One region of the Myceligenerans cantabricum genome, then DNA from elsewhere that is predicted to be linked to it. Evidence: riboswitches for the same ligand, from Rfam matches in the RefSeq annotation. Region 1 holds a riboswitch; each other region holds the start of a gene.
What was found. Region 1 has a riboswitch for cyclic di-AMP ahead of ACYU96_RS17545 (C40 family peptidase). Riboswitches for the same ligand answer to the same signal wherever they lie in the genome.
Positions count from the first base shown of each region.

Region 2: it holds a riboswitch for cyclic di-AMP, as region 1 does, so the genes downstream of both, ACYU96_RS13435 (C40 family peptidase) here and ACYU96_RS17545 (C40 family peptidase) in region 1, are expected to answer to the same signal.
Region 3: it holds a riboswitch for cyclic di-AMP, as region 1 does, so the genes downstream of both, ACYU96_RS15470 (C40 family peptidase) here and ACYU96_RS17545 (C40 family peptidase) in region 1, are expected to answer to the same signal.
Region 4: it holds a riboswitch for cyclic di-AMP, as region 1 does, so the genes downstream of both, ACYU96_RS00745 (C40 family peptidase) here and ACYU96_RS17545 (C40 family peptidase) in region 1, are expected to answer to the same signal.

Region 1 is NZ_BAAHAJ010000013.1:67,947-71,521, reverse strand. It holds gene ACYU96_RS17550 (hypothetical protein) at 1-829, opposite strand, end outside; cyclic di-AMP (ydaO/yuaA leader) riboswitch at 994-1,211, shown strand; gene ACYU96_RS17545 (C40 family peptidase) at 1,214-1,936, shown strand; gene ACYU96_RS17540 (TrkH family potassium uptake protein) at 2,107-3,495, shown strand; gene ACYU96_RS17535 (hypothetical protein) at 3,502-3,575, opposite strand, start outside.
Region 2 is NZ_BAAHAJ010000009.1:956,975-960,549, reverse strand. It holds gene ACYU96_RS13440 (alpha/beta hydrolase fold domain-containing protein) at 1-201, opposite strand, end outside; gene ACYU96_RS13435 (C40 family peptidase) at 461-1,351, opposite strand; cyclic di-AMP (ydaO/yuaA leader) riboswitch at 1,353-1,506, opposite strand; gene ACYU96_RS13430 (nitroreductase family deazaflavin-dependent oxidoreductase) at 1,860-2,327, opposite strand; gene ACYU96_RS13425 (MarR family winged helix-turn-helix transcriptional regulator) at 2,380-2,856, shown strand; gene ACYU96_RS13420 (thioredoxin family protein) at 2,949-3,440, shown strand; gene ACYU96_RS13415 (DUF4395 domain-containing protein) at 3,437-3,575, shown strand, end outside.
Region 3 is NZ_BAAHAJ010000011.1:187,845-191,419, reverse strand. It holds gene ACYU96_RS15480 (metal-dependent transcriptional regulator) at 1-284, opposite strand, end outside; gene serC (phosphoserine transaminase) at 382-1,500, shown strand; cyclic di-AMP (ydaO/yuaA leader) riboswitch at 1,666-1,852, shown strand; gene ACYU96_RS15470 (C40 family peptidase) at 1,852-2,658, shown strand; gene ACYU96_RS15465 (universal stress protein) at 2,786-3,575, shown strand, end outside.
Region 4 is NZ_BAAHAJ010000001.1:155,957-159,531, reverse strand. It holds gene ACYU96_RS00755 (amino acid ABC transporter ATP-binding/permease protein) at 1-631, shown strand, start outside; gene ACYU96_RS00750 (mycothiol transferase) at 732-1,256, opposite strand; cyclic di-AMP (ydaO/yuaA leader) riboswitch at 1,416-1,577, shown strand; gene ACYU96_RS00745 (C40 family peptidase) at 1,578-2,435, shown strand; gene ACYU96_RS00740 (NAD(P)-dependent oxidoreductase) at 2,541-3,548, shown strand; partial or broken gene ACYU96_RS00735 (DNA-formamidopyrimidine glycosylase) at 3,493-3,575, opposite strand, start outside.

The sequences.
Region 1 (3,575 bases):
GGTCATGACCGTCGCTGGACAAGGTCGTGCCGAGCAAGGGCTCCCAGGCGGCGCCGAGCACCACGGGGATCGAGAGCGGCGCGGCCCCGGGAGCGAAGTACCCGCCCACCGCGTCGAAGACCGGGCCGGCGGCCTGCAGCACCCACACGAGGCCCGCCGCCGGGAGCCAGCCGAGCATCTGCAACGGGTTGCGGTCCACGCCGAGCCCGAGCGCGACACCGAGCACCACCGCGAAGATCCACCAGGTCCCCTGCGGCACCGCGGCCTGCCCGGGCAGCAGGCCCCACAGCCAGCCGTCGGCGAGGACGACCGGCAGCGCGAAGGCCGCGGCACGCAGAGGCGCCGGCGCGAGCCCGGCCAGCAGGCCGAGCACCAGGCCCAGGACGGTCCCCCCGACGGCCACGGCCAGCAGGGCGTTCGCCTTCGCGTCGTCGGCACCGTCCGCCGAGCCGATCTGCCACCAGGAAACGCCTCCGGCGGCAACCAGCGCGAGAAGCGTGCCGAGCACGGCGGCCGCCGCACCACCACCCCGATGCCGCGCGAGACGCGCGCAGGCTCCCGCCAGCACTCCCCCGATCACGCTCATCGTCACCAGGGAGGCGACGGCGTCCTCGGCGGCGAGCGGCAGCGGCGTGAAGCCGTCGATCTCCTCGAGCGTGGTCGGCTGGAAGCCCAGGGCCTGGTAGATCTCGTGCAGGATCCACGGCAGGAAGCCGATCACCCACCACACGACGGCGCTCATCAGGAGCATCCACCACCCCGAGATCCGGGCGGGGACATCGATGGCCTCTGTCGTCTTGGTCTCCGTGTCGGTCACGCCGTTGGACATGGCGCGCACGGTAGCGGAACCCGCGTGACAGGTGTCGCCAGAATTGTCGGAATGTCCGGCAAAAACGGCCATCCCATGCCGATTCCCGTTGTGCGTGACACGTTCGTGACTTTTTCGACGAAGGTGTGTACCTTGAGTCTCGCTCCACCGGAATAGGTGGAGTCGCGACGCGGACGCCGAACCCTGCCACCGCATCGTGACCCAGGATGACCGTGGCAGGGGCGGGGGAACCATCTCCGGGCGACGGACCAGCGGACCACACGGTGTTCCGAGGGGCCGGCGTCCTCGGGGTGAAGCCGAGCAGAACCCCCAACTGCTCGGCCGGGTGAGCATCTCCCACCCGAACCCGACAGCTCACTTCGTAGGCGGTACAGGAGAACAACGGTGACCAACGCCACCCAGCGCGGACGCCATCGAGCGGACCGCAAGGCAACAACCCCCATCACGATGATCGCTCGTACCGCGTCCGAGAACGCGAGCACGGTTGCTCGCCGCGGCGCGCTCGCCGTCGCCGCCGGAGGCGTTCTGGTCTCGACGTTCGCCACGACGAGCCACGCGGCCCCGGCGTCCACCGACGTCAAGACCACCGCCAAGATGGACGGCCTCAACCTGGACGCGCTCAAGGAGACCGCCGGACAGGCCGTGAACCAGGCGCGGGCAGTGACCGTCAGCCACGATGCCAAGCTCGATGTCGAGGGCGCCACCGTCACCGCCGAGGGCGGCACCGCCGTCGAAGGTCTCGTCGAGGTGACCCCGGCCCCCGAGCCGCCGCCCACGCCGCTCAACGTCCAGATCACGAACACGGCCTTCAGCTACCTGTCCGGCGCGTACGTCTGGGGCGGTTCCAGCCCCGGCGCCTTCGACTGCTCGGGCTTCATCCAGTACGTGTACGGCCTGTACGGCATCGATCTGCCGCACTCCTCGTCCGCGATGCTCAACTCCGGCTACCAGGTCTACGACCCGCAGCCGGGCGACATCGTCTGGAGCCCCGGCCACGTCGCCCTGTACGCGGGCAACGGCATGGTCATGGAGTGGTACGAGACCGGCCTCCCCGGCCGCTACACCGAGATGTGGCAGTCCAACCCGGTCTTCATCCGCGTGATCTGACGCGTTCGCGTCCCGCACGCACATCGTTCTCCGAGCGCCGCGGCGCCGTCGGCTCCCCTGCCCGACGGCCCCGCGGCGCTCGTCGTCGTGCGACCTTCCGGGGACGACGCCGGCGCGGGGAGCGCGACCCCGCGGTCGACGGCGGCCGGATGGGGCTAAGGTCGTGAGACGTGCGATTCCGCAACTCACCCGCCGAGCGGGAGACGAACAGCGCGGCCTCCCTCCGCCGTCGCCCCGGCCAGATGGTGGCGCTCGGGTTCCTGGCCACGATCGCAGTGGGGACCGTCCTGCTCTCGTTGCCCGTCGCGGCGTCGGGTGAGCGGGCCACCTTCGTCGAGGCGCTGTTCACGGCGACGTCGGCCACCTGCGTCACCGGCCTGATCGTCACCGACACCCCGGTGTTCTGGTCCGGGTTCGGTGAGGCGGTGATCGCCGTGCTGATCCAGATCGGCGGGCTCGGCGTGATGACCGTGGCGTCGCTGCTGGGCGTCCTGCTGACCCGCAGGCTGGACCTGAGCTCGCGGCTCGTCGCGGCCGCCTCGACCCGGAGCGTCGGCCTGGGCGACGTGCGCGGTGTGATGAAGCGCGTCCTGTGGATCGCGCTGACCGTGGAGGGCGCCTGCGCCGCGATCCTGATCGTCCGGTTCAGCACCGCCTCGGACATGACGCTCGGGACCGCCGTGTGGCAGGGCGTCTTCCACGCGGTCTCGGCCTACAACAACGCGGGGTTCTCCCTGTTCAGCGACTCCCTGATGGGCTTCGCCGCCGACCCGTGGGTGTGCCTGCCGATCAGCGTCGCGGTGATCCTGGGCGGGATCGGCCTGCCAGTGATCGCCGAGGTGGTCCGGGCGGTCCGGACGCGCCACGGCTGGCGCAGGCTCCGCCGGCTGAGCGTGCACACGCGGATCACCCTGTGGATGACGGGGCTCCTGCTGCTCGGCGGCACGCTGTTCGTCCTGGCGGCGGAGTGGGACAACCCGGCGACCATCGCCGGCCTGGACACGCCGGGCAAGGTCCTGGCGTCGTTCACGCAGTCGGTCATGCCGCGCACGGCCGGCTTCAACTCCCTCGACACGTCGCAGATGCACCACGAGACGTGGCTCGCCACGATCATCATGATGTTCATCGGTGCGGGGTCGGCGGGCACCGGGGGCGGCATCAAGGTCACCACCTTCGCGGTCCTGGCGGTGGTCATCTGGTCCGAGCTGCGGGGTGAGCAGGACGCGAACGTCTTCGACCGCCGGATCTCGCCCGCCACGCAGCGCCAGGCGCTCACCGTGGCGCTCCTCGGGGTCGCGATCGTCGTCCTGCCCACCATGTGGATCACGGCGACGTCGCCGATCAGCGTGACCAAGATCCTGTTCGAGGTCACCTCGGCGTTCACGACGACAGGCCTGTCCACCGGGATCACCGGCGAGCTGGCCTGGTACAACCAGCTGGTGCTGGTCCCGCTGATGTTCATCGGCCGGCTCGGCCCCATCACGCTCGGCGCGGCCCTCGCGCTGCGCAACCGGCAGCGCCTCTACCGTGCGCCGGAGAGCGCCCCGATCATCGGCTGACCCGGCTCACTCCGGCCAGCCACAGTGGTCCGCGACGTACTCGAACAGGTCTCGCTTCGCGGTGTCGGGCATCGGGACGT
Region 2 (3,575 bases), on a different contig from region 1:
AGCCGCCTCCGGGGGCCGGTACGCCCAGGCCCGCACCTCCCCGTGCGGCGTGGGGATCGTGAGGGGTTCGGGCGTGCCCGGGTACTCGGGCAGGCGGTGGCGCGCGGCCTCGGCGAGCCGCCGCCCGGCGGCGGACTGCAGCGCCTGGACGCCGCGGGCGGCGACCGCGGCGAGGCGCGGGTTGCTCAGCAGCGTGGGCATGTCCGGCACCGTACCGGGCCGGGCGCCGCGGGACCGGGATCCTCCGCGGGCCGGCGCCGGGATGTGTGAGGACCGGCACACGCGAAGGCCCGCACGCACGAAGGCCCGCACGCACGAAGGCCCGCACGCACGAAGGCCCGCACCGTGACGGTGCGGGCCTTCGCCGAGCGGGAGCGCCAGGCGCGGACCAGGTCTGCCGAGCCTGCGGCGCCCCCTCGGGTGAGTGCTCCGGCACCCACCCCGTGCTGCGCGTCCGGTGTCAGCCGACGTGGATGAACGTCGGGCTCGACTGCCAGATCGAGGTGTAGCGCACGGTCTGGCCCGGGACAGGGGCCTCGACCTGCATGTCGCCGCCCGCGTAGATGGCGATGTGGCCGGGGGACCAGATGAGGTCGCCCGGCTGGGCCTCGGCCCGGGAGACGACCGTGCCGGCGTAGCGCTGCTCCGAGGAGGTGCGCGGCAGGCTGATGCCGACCTGGGCGTAGACGTAGGACGTGAACCCTGAGCAGTCGAAGCCTGCCGGGGTCGAGCCGCCCCAGAGGTACGGGACGCCGATGTACTGCTTGGCGATGGAGAGGATGTCGGAGCTGGTGGTGGGGGCGGGCGCCTCCTGTGCGGCGGGCTCCTCGGCGACGGCCTCCTCCTGTGCGGCGGGCTCCTCGACGGCGGGTGCGGCCGTCTCCTCGACGGGCTCGGGTGCCGCGACGACGGGCTCGGGCTCGGGCTCCGGCTCGGGCTCGGGCGCCGGCGTCACCTTGATCGTTCCCGTCTCCACGGCGAAGGTGCTGTCGGCGGCGACCTTCACGGTCGGCGCGGTGGCCGCCTCCTGGGCGGCCTGTGCCGGTACGGCTTCGGCCTGGAGGGTCAGGTCCGGGAGCGTGGCCCCCTGGAGGGCCGCCTTCTCCAGGCCCTCCTGCCGGAGGCCCTGGGCCACCGCTTCGAGCTCGGCCGTGCTCGTGTCGTGGTCGCCGGCCGGCGTGGCGTCCGCGGGGGCGCCGAGCAGGGAGACGAGCAGGCCGGAGCCGGCCGCGACGACCGCGCCGCGGCGGGCCGTGGTCGAGATGCCGCGTGCCGCGGCGCGCGTGAGGGGGGTGAGTGGGGTGATGGGGGTGCGGGCAGCACGATGGCGCCCGGGCGTGCGTGTCGTCACGTTCGGTTCTCCCGACGCCTGCGAGGTGAGCTGTCGGATTCGGATCGGAGAATGACCCGGCCGCGGTCCTACCTGTGCGGCTTCACCCCAAGGACACCGATGGTGCCCACTTCGTGGTTCCCCCGTCCCTGTCATCTGTTCGGTGCAGTTGCCCCGGGGCGGTGACAGGGTTCGGCGTCCGCCTCGAGCGCCCGCGAGATTTACCGCGAGCGAGACTGACGGTAACCCTGATGGGCCCGAAAGTCACAATCGCGTTACGGACCTCGCGTCAATCGGCGTGGTGCTTGACGGGATTGTCGGACATGAGTAGTGGGCTCGCGAGCCGTGTCGGGCACGGGCGGCAGAGCGGCGACCAGGCCGGACGCTCCCCGGAGGCCCTCTCGGAAGCGATGTGTCTTCCCGGTCGCGGTTCGCCGGCCAGATCGACGCCGAAACCACCGGCGCGCGGCGCGCCGGGCGGGTTACCAGGATCCGCGCGTGACGAGCCGGAACCTCGCGCGGCCGGAGGTCAGGGTCTCGGGGTGAGGCGGATGACGGGGATGAGCCGGTCGGTGGCGGTCCCGTAGTGCGCGAACCGGGGTACCTCGGTGACGATCTGCTCCCAGGCCGCGGCGCGCTCCTGACCCGACAGCTCGGCGGGGGTGACCGCCAGGTGCTTCCCGCCGACGTCGACCGCGACCTGGTCCGGGTGCGCGGCGAGGTTGTGGTACCAGGCCGGGTTCCCCGAGGCGCCCGCGGCGGAGGCCACCACGAGCCACGTGCCGTCGCCGCCGTCGAACCGGGTGACCGGGGTCTGCCGCGCTTGTCCGGACCTGGCGCCGACGGTGTGCAGGGCGAGCATCTTCATGCCCCCTACCGGGCGGGACCTCTTGCCGGCCCAGCGTGCGACGAGCCTGTTCGCCCAGGCGAGCAGTGCGCCCCGGGGCTGTCGGGCGCCGTGGGTGCCGTGCGGGTACGTGAAGCCGTTGTCGTCCATGGCGATGACTGTACACGGAATTAACTATCATGAGTGTGTACTGTTGGTCGTCGTGACACCCGAGACCGGCGCCTGCCACCCTGGTGATCCCGTCGGCCTGCCCCCGCTGGCCCGGCTCGCCGCCCGCGTGTACGAGGTGATGAGCGACGTGGCTGCCGCGCACGGCCTGAGCGTCGTGCAGGCCCGCATGGTGCTCCAGCTCCGGCACCGGTCCCTGCGCATGGCGGAGCTCGCCCGCGCGACCGGCGTGGAGAAGGCCGCCCTGACAGGCCTGGTCGACCGCGCCGAGCGGCGCGGCCTGGTCGCCCGCGAACCCGTCCCTGGAGACCGCCGCGCCATCGACGTACGCCTCACCGACGACGGCAGACGTGCCGCGCAGGACTTCCAGGACGGTGTCACCGACGCCATGGACGAGCTGGTCGCTCACCTCCCCGTCCGTGACCGGGCCGACCTCCTGCGTCTCGTCACCGACCTCCTCGACGTGAGCGCGCCCCGGGCGCGGGCGGCCGGCGGCGTCGGCTGTCCATAGATCAAGACGATGGTTCACCATGACGATGTTGATGTGATGCTGTGCGGAGATCAGCATCTCCGGCCTCGACGGCCGGGCGGACGGAGACGGCGATGGACATCTTGCTGCTGGGTGGTGTGGTCGCGCTGACGGTGGTGGTCGGCGTGGCGTGGTCGCGACGGCAGGGAGCGGTGCGCGCACCGCGAGCCGCCGGCGACGGCGGGCAGGTCGACTGGGCGTCCCGGGGGGTGGGCGTCGGGACACGGGTCACGTTCGTGCAGTTCTCCGCGCAGGTGTGCGCGGCGTGCCGCTCGACGGCACGGGTCCTCGGGACGCTCGCCGCACCCGGCGACGGCGTCGTGCACCACGAGCTCGACGTCGAGGACCACCTCGCCCTGACGAACCGCCTCGGCGTCCTGCGCACTCCGACCGTCCTGGTCCTCGACCCGGACGGCGTGGAGGTGGCGCGGATGAGCGGCGCCGTGACACCCGCCCAGGCGCGCGAGGCGCTCACCCGGGCGACCGGCCAGGAGCAGGCCGCGGCGACGCGCCCAGGAGCGACCGTGGGCGAGCGGGTCGGCACGACGCAGGGGCCGGCACGATGACCGCGGCGTCGACGCCGCGGGCCGGAGGGCTCGTCGACCCGCGCGGGCCCCGGGCGGGCGCGGGCATCACCGCGCTGCTGCTGGCGATCGTGATGCTGTTCGGCGCGAGCACGGGCGGGCTCGTGCTGCTCACCG
Region 3 (3,575 bases), on a different contig from region 1:
TCCCAGTCGAGCTTGATGACGTCCGTGAGGAGGCGCTCGGCCAGGCGGTGCTTGCGCATCACGCGCATCGCCTTGTCGTGCCCGGACTCGGTGAGCTCCAGGTGCCGGTCACCGGTGACGACGACGAGGCCGTCACGTTCCATGCGTGCGACCGTCTGCGACACCGTGGGCCCGGAGTGCCCGAGTCGTTCCGCGATGCGCGCGCGCAGCGGTGTGATGCCTTCCTCGTCCAGCTCGTAGATCGTCTTGAGGTACATCTCGGTGGTGTCGATCAGATCGGTCACGTCAACTCCATGTTCTCTGCCTCAGCCCCGGACCAAGCCTATCCGTGAACGTGGAACACCCCGTGGTCGTGTCGGCGTCCCGAACTACAGTTCAGAGATGGCCACGACGATCCCCACCGACCTGCTTCCCGCCGACGGCAGGTTCGGCTCCGGTCCTTCCAAGGTGCGCGAGGAGCAGGTGCGTCGCCTCCTCGACACGCCGAGCCTGCTCGGCACCTCCCACCGGAAGGATCCGGTCAAGAGCCTGGTCGGCCGGATCCGGAGCGGCGTGGCCGACCTGCTCGGCGCGCCCGACGGGTACGAGGTGGTGCTCGGCAACGGCGGGGCCACGGCGTTCTGGGACGTGGCGACGCTCTGCCTCGTGGAGCGCCGCGTGCAGCACGCCGTGTTCGGCGAGTTCGGCGGCAAGTTCGCGCAGGCGACGTCGCGCGCCCCCTTCCTCGAGGACTCGCAGGTGATCGAGACGGAGCCAGGCACGGTCGCCCACCTCGCCGCCGCCGAGGGTGTCGACGCGTACGCCACACCGCACAACGAGACGTCGACCGGCGCCATGGCCCCGGTCCGTCGCGTCGCGGGGGCCGGCGACGGCGCTCTCCTGCTGACGGACGCGACGTCGGGCGCGGGTGCGCTGCCGGTGGACCTGACCGAGACGGACGCGTACTACTTCGCGCCGCAGAAGGTCTTCGGGGCCGACGGCGGTCTGTGGCTCGCCGTCCTGTCGCCTGTGGCCGTCGAGCGGGCGGGCCGGATCGAGGCGAGCGGGCGCTGGGTCCCGGAGTTCCTCTCCCTCACGGCGGCGGTCGAGAACTCCCGCAAGGACCAGACGCTCAACACGCCCGCCGTCGCGACGCTGGTCCTGCTGGCGGACCAGCTCGACTGGATCCTCGGCAACGGCGGGCTCGACTGGGCCGTGAAGCGCTCCGCGACGTCTGCCCAGAATCTTTACGGATGGGCCGAGTCGCGCGAGTGGGCGACTCCGTTCGTCGAGCGGCCCCAGGAGCGCTCCACCGTGGTGGGCACCGTCGACCTCGACGACACCGTCGATGCCGGCGAGGTGATCGCGGTCCTGCGAGAGAACGGGATCCAGGACGTGTTCGCCTACCGCAAGCTGGGTCGCAACCAGCTGCGCGTGGGCATGTACCCGGCCGTCGAGCCGGACGACGTCGCGGCCCTCACGGCGTGCGTGGACCACGTGGTGGAGCGGCTGCGAGGCTGACGCCGGGGCGTGCGCCGCGGCTCGCGGCACCGGGCGACGTCGTCACGGATGTGTGGAATCTGTCGCGATAATGGTCGGTGGGGCCTATTTCCGTTGCCGGAGCGTGACATTCCCGTCGGCGCTGGGGTAGGTTCGGCACGCTCGACGGCTCAAGGTCGACGAGCCCCCGGGCGGACGCCGAACCCTGTCACCGGTCGGGGACCCCACGATCCGTATGACAGGGGCGGGGGACCCGATTCTGGGCGCCAGGGTGCGTCCTTGGGGTGAAGCGGCGTGGCCTTCGGGACACGCGGCCGGGTGTTCTCCCACTCGAACCCGACAGCTGACCTCGTAGGCGATCTGGAGATACTCGTGACAGCACGCACTGCCGCCGGACGCCACCGCTCCGCGCGTCGTCCCGTGACTCCGCTCACCGATCTCGTGCAGAACTCCCAGCTCGGCCGACGCACCGCCGTCGCGGCCGCAGCCGGCGGGATCCTCGTCTCGACCTTCGGCGCCGCGGCCGCGCAGGCCGCGCCCGGCGAGACCGTGAAGGACGACCTCACCAAGCTCAGCGCCCTCGACCTCGGTGCCCTCAGCAGCGAGGCCAGCGCGGTCGTCGATGCCGCCCCGGTCGTCACCGTCGCCCGCGACGCCAAGATGGCCGCCGAGTCCGGCGTCGTCTCCGTGACACCTGCCTCCGAGAACGAGGAGTACCAGGCACAGCTCGCCGCCGAGGAGGAGGCCGCGGAAGAGGCCGCGGCGGCGGCAGCCGCCGAGGAGGCCGCCGGCGAGGCTGCCGCCACGGCGACCACCACGACGGAGACCTCGTCCGCCCCGGCATCCGCCAACGGCAGCGAGATCATCTCGATCGCGTCGCGCTACGTGGGAACGCCCTACGTGTCCGGCGGCACGACCCCCAGCGGCTTCGACTGCTCCGGCTTCACCGCGTACGTGTACGCGCAGGTGGGCATCTCGCTCCCGCACTCGTCCTCGTCCCAGGCGGCCGGCGGCACGCAGGTGTCGGCCTCCGAGGCCGTGGCCGGCGACCTCGTCTACGCCCCGGGCCACGTCGGCATCTACGCCGGCGGCAGCACCATGATCGACGCCCCGAAGCCGGGCGACACCGTCCAGTTCCGCACCATCTGGATGAGCAACCCGATCTTCATCCGGTACTGATCCTTCCGCCCACGCGGTACCGACACCTCCCGCGGAGCCGGGCAGGGGCCATGGTCCCTGCCCGGCTCTCGTGCGTCTGCGATAGCGTGGGTCCGCGACGATGCACGCGCCGACGAGGAGGACGCGGATGACTCGGTCAGAGGTCGTGCTGGTGGGAGTCGACGGATCGGCCGCCAGCATGCATGCGCTCGACTGGGCGGTGGCCTGGGCCGAGAAGGTGGGCTGGTCCCTGCACCTCGTGAGCAGCTACACCCTGCCCTCCTTCACGGCCGCCTCGCTGGACGGCGGGTACGCCGCGTTCGACGACGCCTCCATGGCGGAGGGCGCGAAGGCCGTCCTGGACGAGGCCGAGCAGCGTGCCGTCGCCGCCGGCGCCCGGGTCACCACGTCGGTCGCCACCGGCGACGCGGCGGGAGTGCTCGTCGAGCTCTCCGCGGACCACGGGCTCGCCGTGGTCGGCACGCGCGGGCGCGGCGGATTCACCGAACGGCTGCTCGGCACGGTGTCCTCGGCCTTGCCCGCGCACGCCCACTGCCCGGTCGTCGTGGTCCCGCTGAGCTCGGGGGAGCACGCCATGTGGTCCGGGGCCGACGCCGCCGCCCGGGCCGAGAACGCCGACGGGCGCCGTACCTCCGCCGGGCACGACGGCGGGGACGCGCGGGAGACCGAGGGCGACGGCCCCGGGGTGCGGCGCGTCGTCGTCGGTGTGGACGGGTCGCCGCAGGCCGAGGCCGCGCTCACGCAGGCGATCGAGCAGGCGCAGGCGTGGGGCGCCGAGCTGTCGGCCGTGGCCGGCGTGCCGGTGGGGTCCGGGGCCGGGCTGCTGGCGTGGCTGCCGTCGAACATCGACCACGAGCAGGTGCTCGCCGACATCTCCGCGGGGCTCGACGCGATCGTCGACAAGCACGAGGCCCTGC
Region 4 (3,575 bases), on a different contig from region 1:
GGACGCGGGCTCGGACGAACGCGTCGGGGAGGACCGCCCGGACCTGCCGGGCGTGGCACTGGACCTGCGGCCGGGAACGGTGACCGTGGTCACCGGGCCGTCGGGCTCGGGGAAGACGACGCTCCTCATGCGCGCGGCGGGCCTCCTCCCCGAGACCGGGCCAGGACACGTGGACGTGAGACGTGGCACCGCGGACGAGGCGCCAGCGCTTGGCACACTTTTTGTCGCCGAGGACGGTCACGTGTTCGGGACCACCGTGCTGGAGAACCTCCGGGTGGCGCGCGGTGACGTCGGCGAGGCGGACGCGCGCGCCGCGCTCGGCGCCGTGGGGCTCGGGCCCTGGCTCGACGGGCTGCCGGACGGGCTGGGCACGATGCTCGGGACCGACGCGGCGAACGTGTCGGGCGGCGAGCGGCGCCGGCTCCTGCTCGCCCGGGCGCTGCTGGCGCCGGTGGACGTGCTGCTCGTCGACGAGCCGGCCGAGCACCTCGACGCGGAGGCCGCCGACGGCGTCCTGCGCCTCCTCGCGCAGCATGCCCGCGCCACCGGGACCGCCGTCGTCCTCGCGACGCACCGCCCGGTCCCGGCCGCCCTGGCGGACGACCGGATCGACCTCTCCCCCCGCCGCTGACGGGACCCGCGCGGTCGGTCCTTTCTTGAACGATCGGCACGTCGAACAGCCGATCACTCACGAAAGGACCGACCGCGCCGGTTCCCGCCGCCAAGACCGGTCACTCGCCCGTAGCGCCGTCGATCAGCTCGCGGGCGGCGTCCAGGTGGCCGGCGTGGCGCGCGTACTCCTGGAGGACGTGGAAGCCGATCCACAGCAGCGTGGGCGGCGTCTCGTCCGGGCCGAACCGCCCCCCGACCGCGCCGCGCTCCGCCAGGTCGCGGCCGGTCAGGATCTCCCGGGTGCGGACACCGCCGGCGTGCAGGCGGGGCAGCCAGTCGTCGAGACCCGTGCCGTCCGGGACCGTCCAGCGGCCGCACGGGTCCCCGTCGGCGTTGTCTCCCCACGGTTCGATCACCTGATCCGCCAAGAACCCCCACACGAACCAGCGCCGCTCCATGTGCACCAGATGGACCAGCAGCTCCAGCGGGGACCATCCGGACGAAAGAGGTCGCTCGTGCAGCCGCTCGGGCCGCAGGCCTCGGAGCTTGCGCTCGACGGTCCCGCGGTAGTAGTCGAGATATTCCATGAGCTGGACGACGGTGTCCGGGGAATCCACACGGGGCTCGACGTCGGAGAGCGGCATACCCCCACCATAGGCTCACGACCAGCGATGACACCCCCTTTCCGACACGCCCGAAATGCAGACGAAAACATTCGCGTGACCAATTCGTGACATCCGACGAGATCGTCTGTACTGTCATCCACGGCCGCGATACCCAGATCGCGGCCCGGACCCGGCCGCCGAGCCCCGCCACCGGATCCGACCAGCGAAGATATGGCGGGGACGGGGGAACCAGGCAGGACGGGCCGACGGCCCTTGGGGTGAAGCCTCTTCGGAGGCCGGGTGATCTCATCTCCCATCCGAACCCGACAGCTCACCTCGCAGGCGTAGGAGGAGATAGCCGTGTCTACGATCACGTCTGAGACCAACCGCCAGTCCGGCCGAGGCCGGCACCGCGCCGACCGCCCCGCCGTCACCCCCCTGACCGGCGTGAGCGAGGCCGCCGCCAGGACCGGCGCCATCGCTGCCGTCACCGGCGGCATGCTCGCCTCGGTGTTCTCCTCGAGCGCCCACTCCGCGCCCGCCGACAGCACCAAGCAGACCGTCGACTACGGCAAGGCCGACGCCAAGGTCCCGAACGCGCTCGCCGACGAGCTCGTCGACATCGTCAAGGTCGCCAAGGACGCCGAGACCCCCGTCGAGACCAGCACCATCAAGGTCACCCCGTACGCCGAGACCGCGGAGGGCAAGGCCGAGGCCGAGCGCCTCGCCGAGGAGAAGCGCCAGGCCGAGCTCGAGGCCCAGCGCCAGGCGGAGCTCGAGGCCCAGCGTCAGGCCGAGGCGGAGGCAGAAGCCCAGGCGGCCGCCGAGGCAGAGGCCGCCGCCGCTGAGGTCGAAGCGGTGTCCACCTCGACCAGCACCGGCAGCACCACGGGCCAGCAGGCCGTGAACCTCGCGATGGAGCTCGTCGGCACGCCGTACGTGCTCGGCGGCTCCACCCCCGGCGAGGGCCTGGACTGCTCCGGCCTCGTCAGCTACGTGTACGGCCAGCTGGGCGTCAGCCTCCCCCGCACGTCGAGCGACCTGCGCTACGCCGGTACCGTCGTCACCGACCCCCAGCCCGGCGACATCGTGTGGACCGAGGGCCACGTCTCCCTCTACGCCGGCGACGGCATGATCGTCGAGGCCGTGCAGCCGGGCACCCCGCTGCGCTACACGACCATGTGGCAGTCGAACCCGACGTTCGTCCGGGTCGCCTGAGCACGGTCTCGCACCGGGCGGCTCGCCGGGTGCGCGGTAGGGCGGCCACCAGGTCAGCCGTACCGTGCACCCGGTGACTTGCGTCCGGGCACTAGAGTCCCCCGCGTGAAGATCCTCCTGCCCGACGTCGCGTTCGATCTCGACTTCCGGCGGTTCCTCGCCGACGGCGCGCGGCGCGTGTCCGACGACGAGGTCGTCCGCTACGACATGCGTGCGCCCGTCCCCGACGAGCACACCGACGCCGACGTCCTCGTCACCTGGTCCAACCCGCCCGGAGCCGTCTCCGACGCCGCACGGCGACTCACCCGTCTGCGCTGGGTGCAGACGCTGTCGGCCGGGCCGGACGTCGCTCTGGCCGCCGGGTTCGGGGACGACGTCGTCATCTCCTCCGGGCGCTCCCTCCACGACCCGACCGTCGCCGAGCACACCCTGATGCTCGTGCTCGCGTCCGTACGGCGGCTGCCGGAGGCCCTCGCGGCGCAGCGCGAGCACCGCTGGGCCCGCGAGATGGCCACCGCCCAGGCCGCGCCCGGCACGGACGCCCACTGGACGCTCTCCGACGCCCACGTCGTCCTGTGGGGCTTCGGGTCCATCGCGGAGCGGCTGGCACCGATGCTGGCCGCGCTCGGCGCCCGAGTGACCGGGGTGGCGGGCTCGGCGGGGGTGCGCGCCGGGTTCGACGTCGTCGGGCCCGACGGGCTCGCCGGGCTGCTGCCCACGACCGACGTCCTCGTGTCCCTGCTGCCCGCCACGCCGGGCACGCGGCACGCACTCGACGCCGGTGTGCTGGCGCGGCTGCCCGCCCACGCCCGGTTCGTCAACGCGGGCCGGGGCGCGACCGTCGACGAGGCCGCCCTGATCGACGCGCTGCGCTCGGGCCGCCTCGCGGGCGCCGCGCTGGACGTCATGGAGACCGAGCCCCTGCCCGCCGGGTCACCGCTGTGGGACTGCCCGAACCTCGTCCTCACCCCGCACGTGGCGGGCGGGCGGCCCCGCGGTGCCGCCCGGTTCCTCGCGGACCAGCTCACCGCGTGGCGGCGCGACGGCGCCGCCGGGATCAGGAACGTGGCTCGCGCTGGCAGCGCGGACAGAAGTACGACGAGCAGTTCATGAACTGCTCCCGCCGGACCGCCGTCCCGC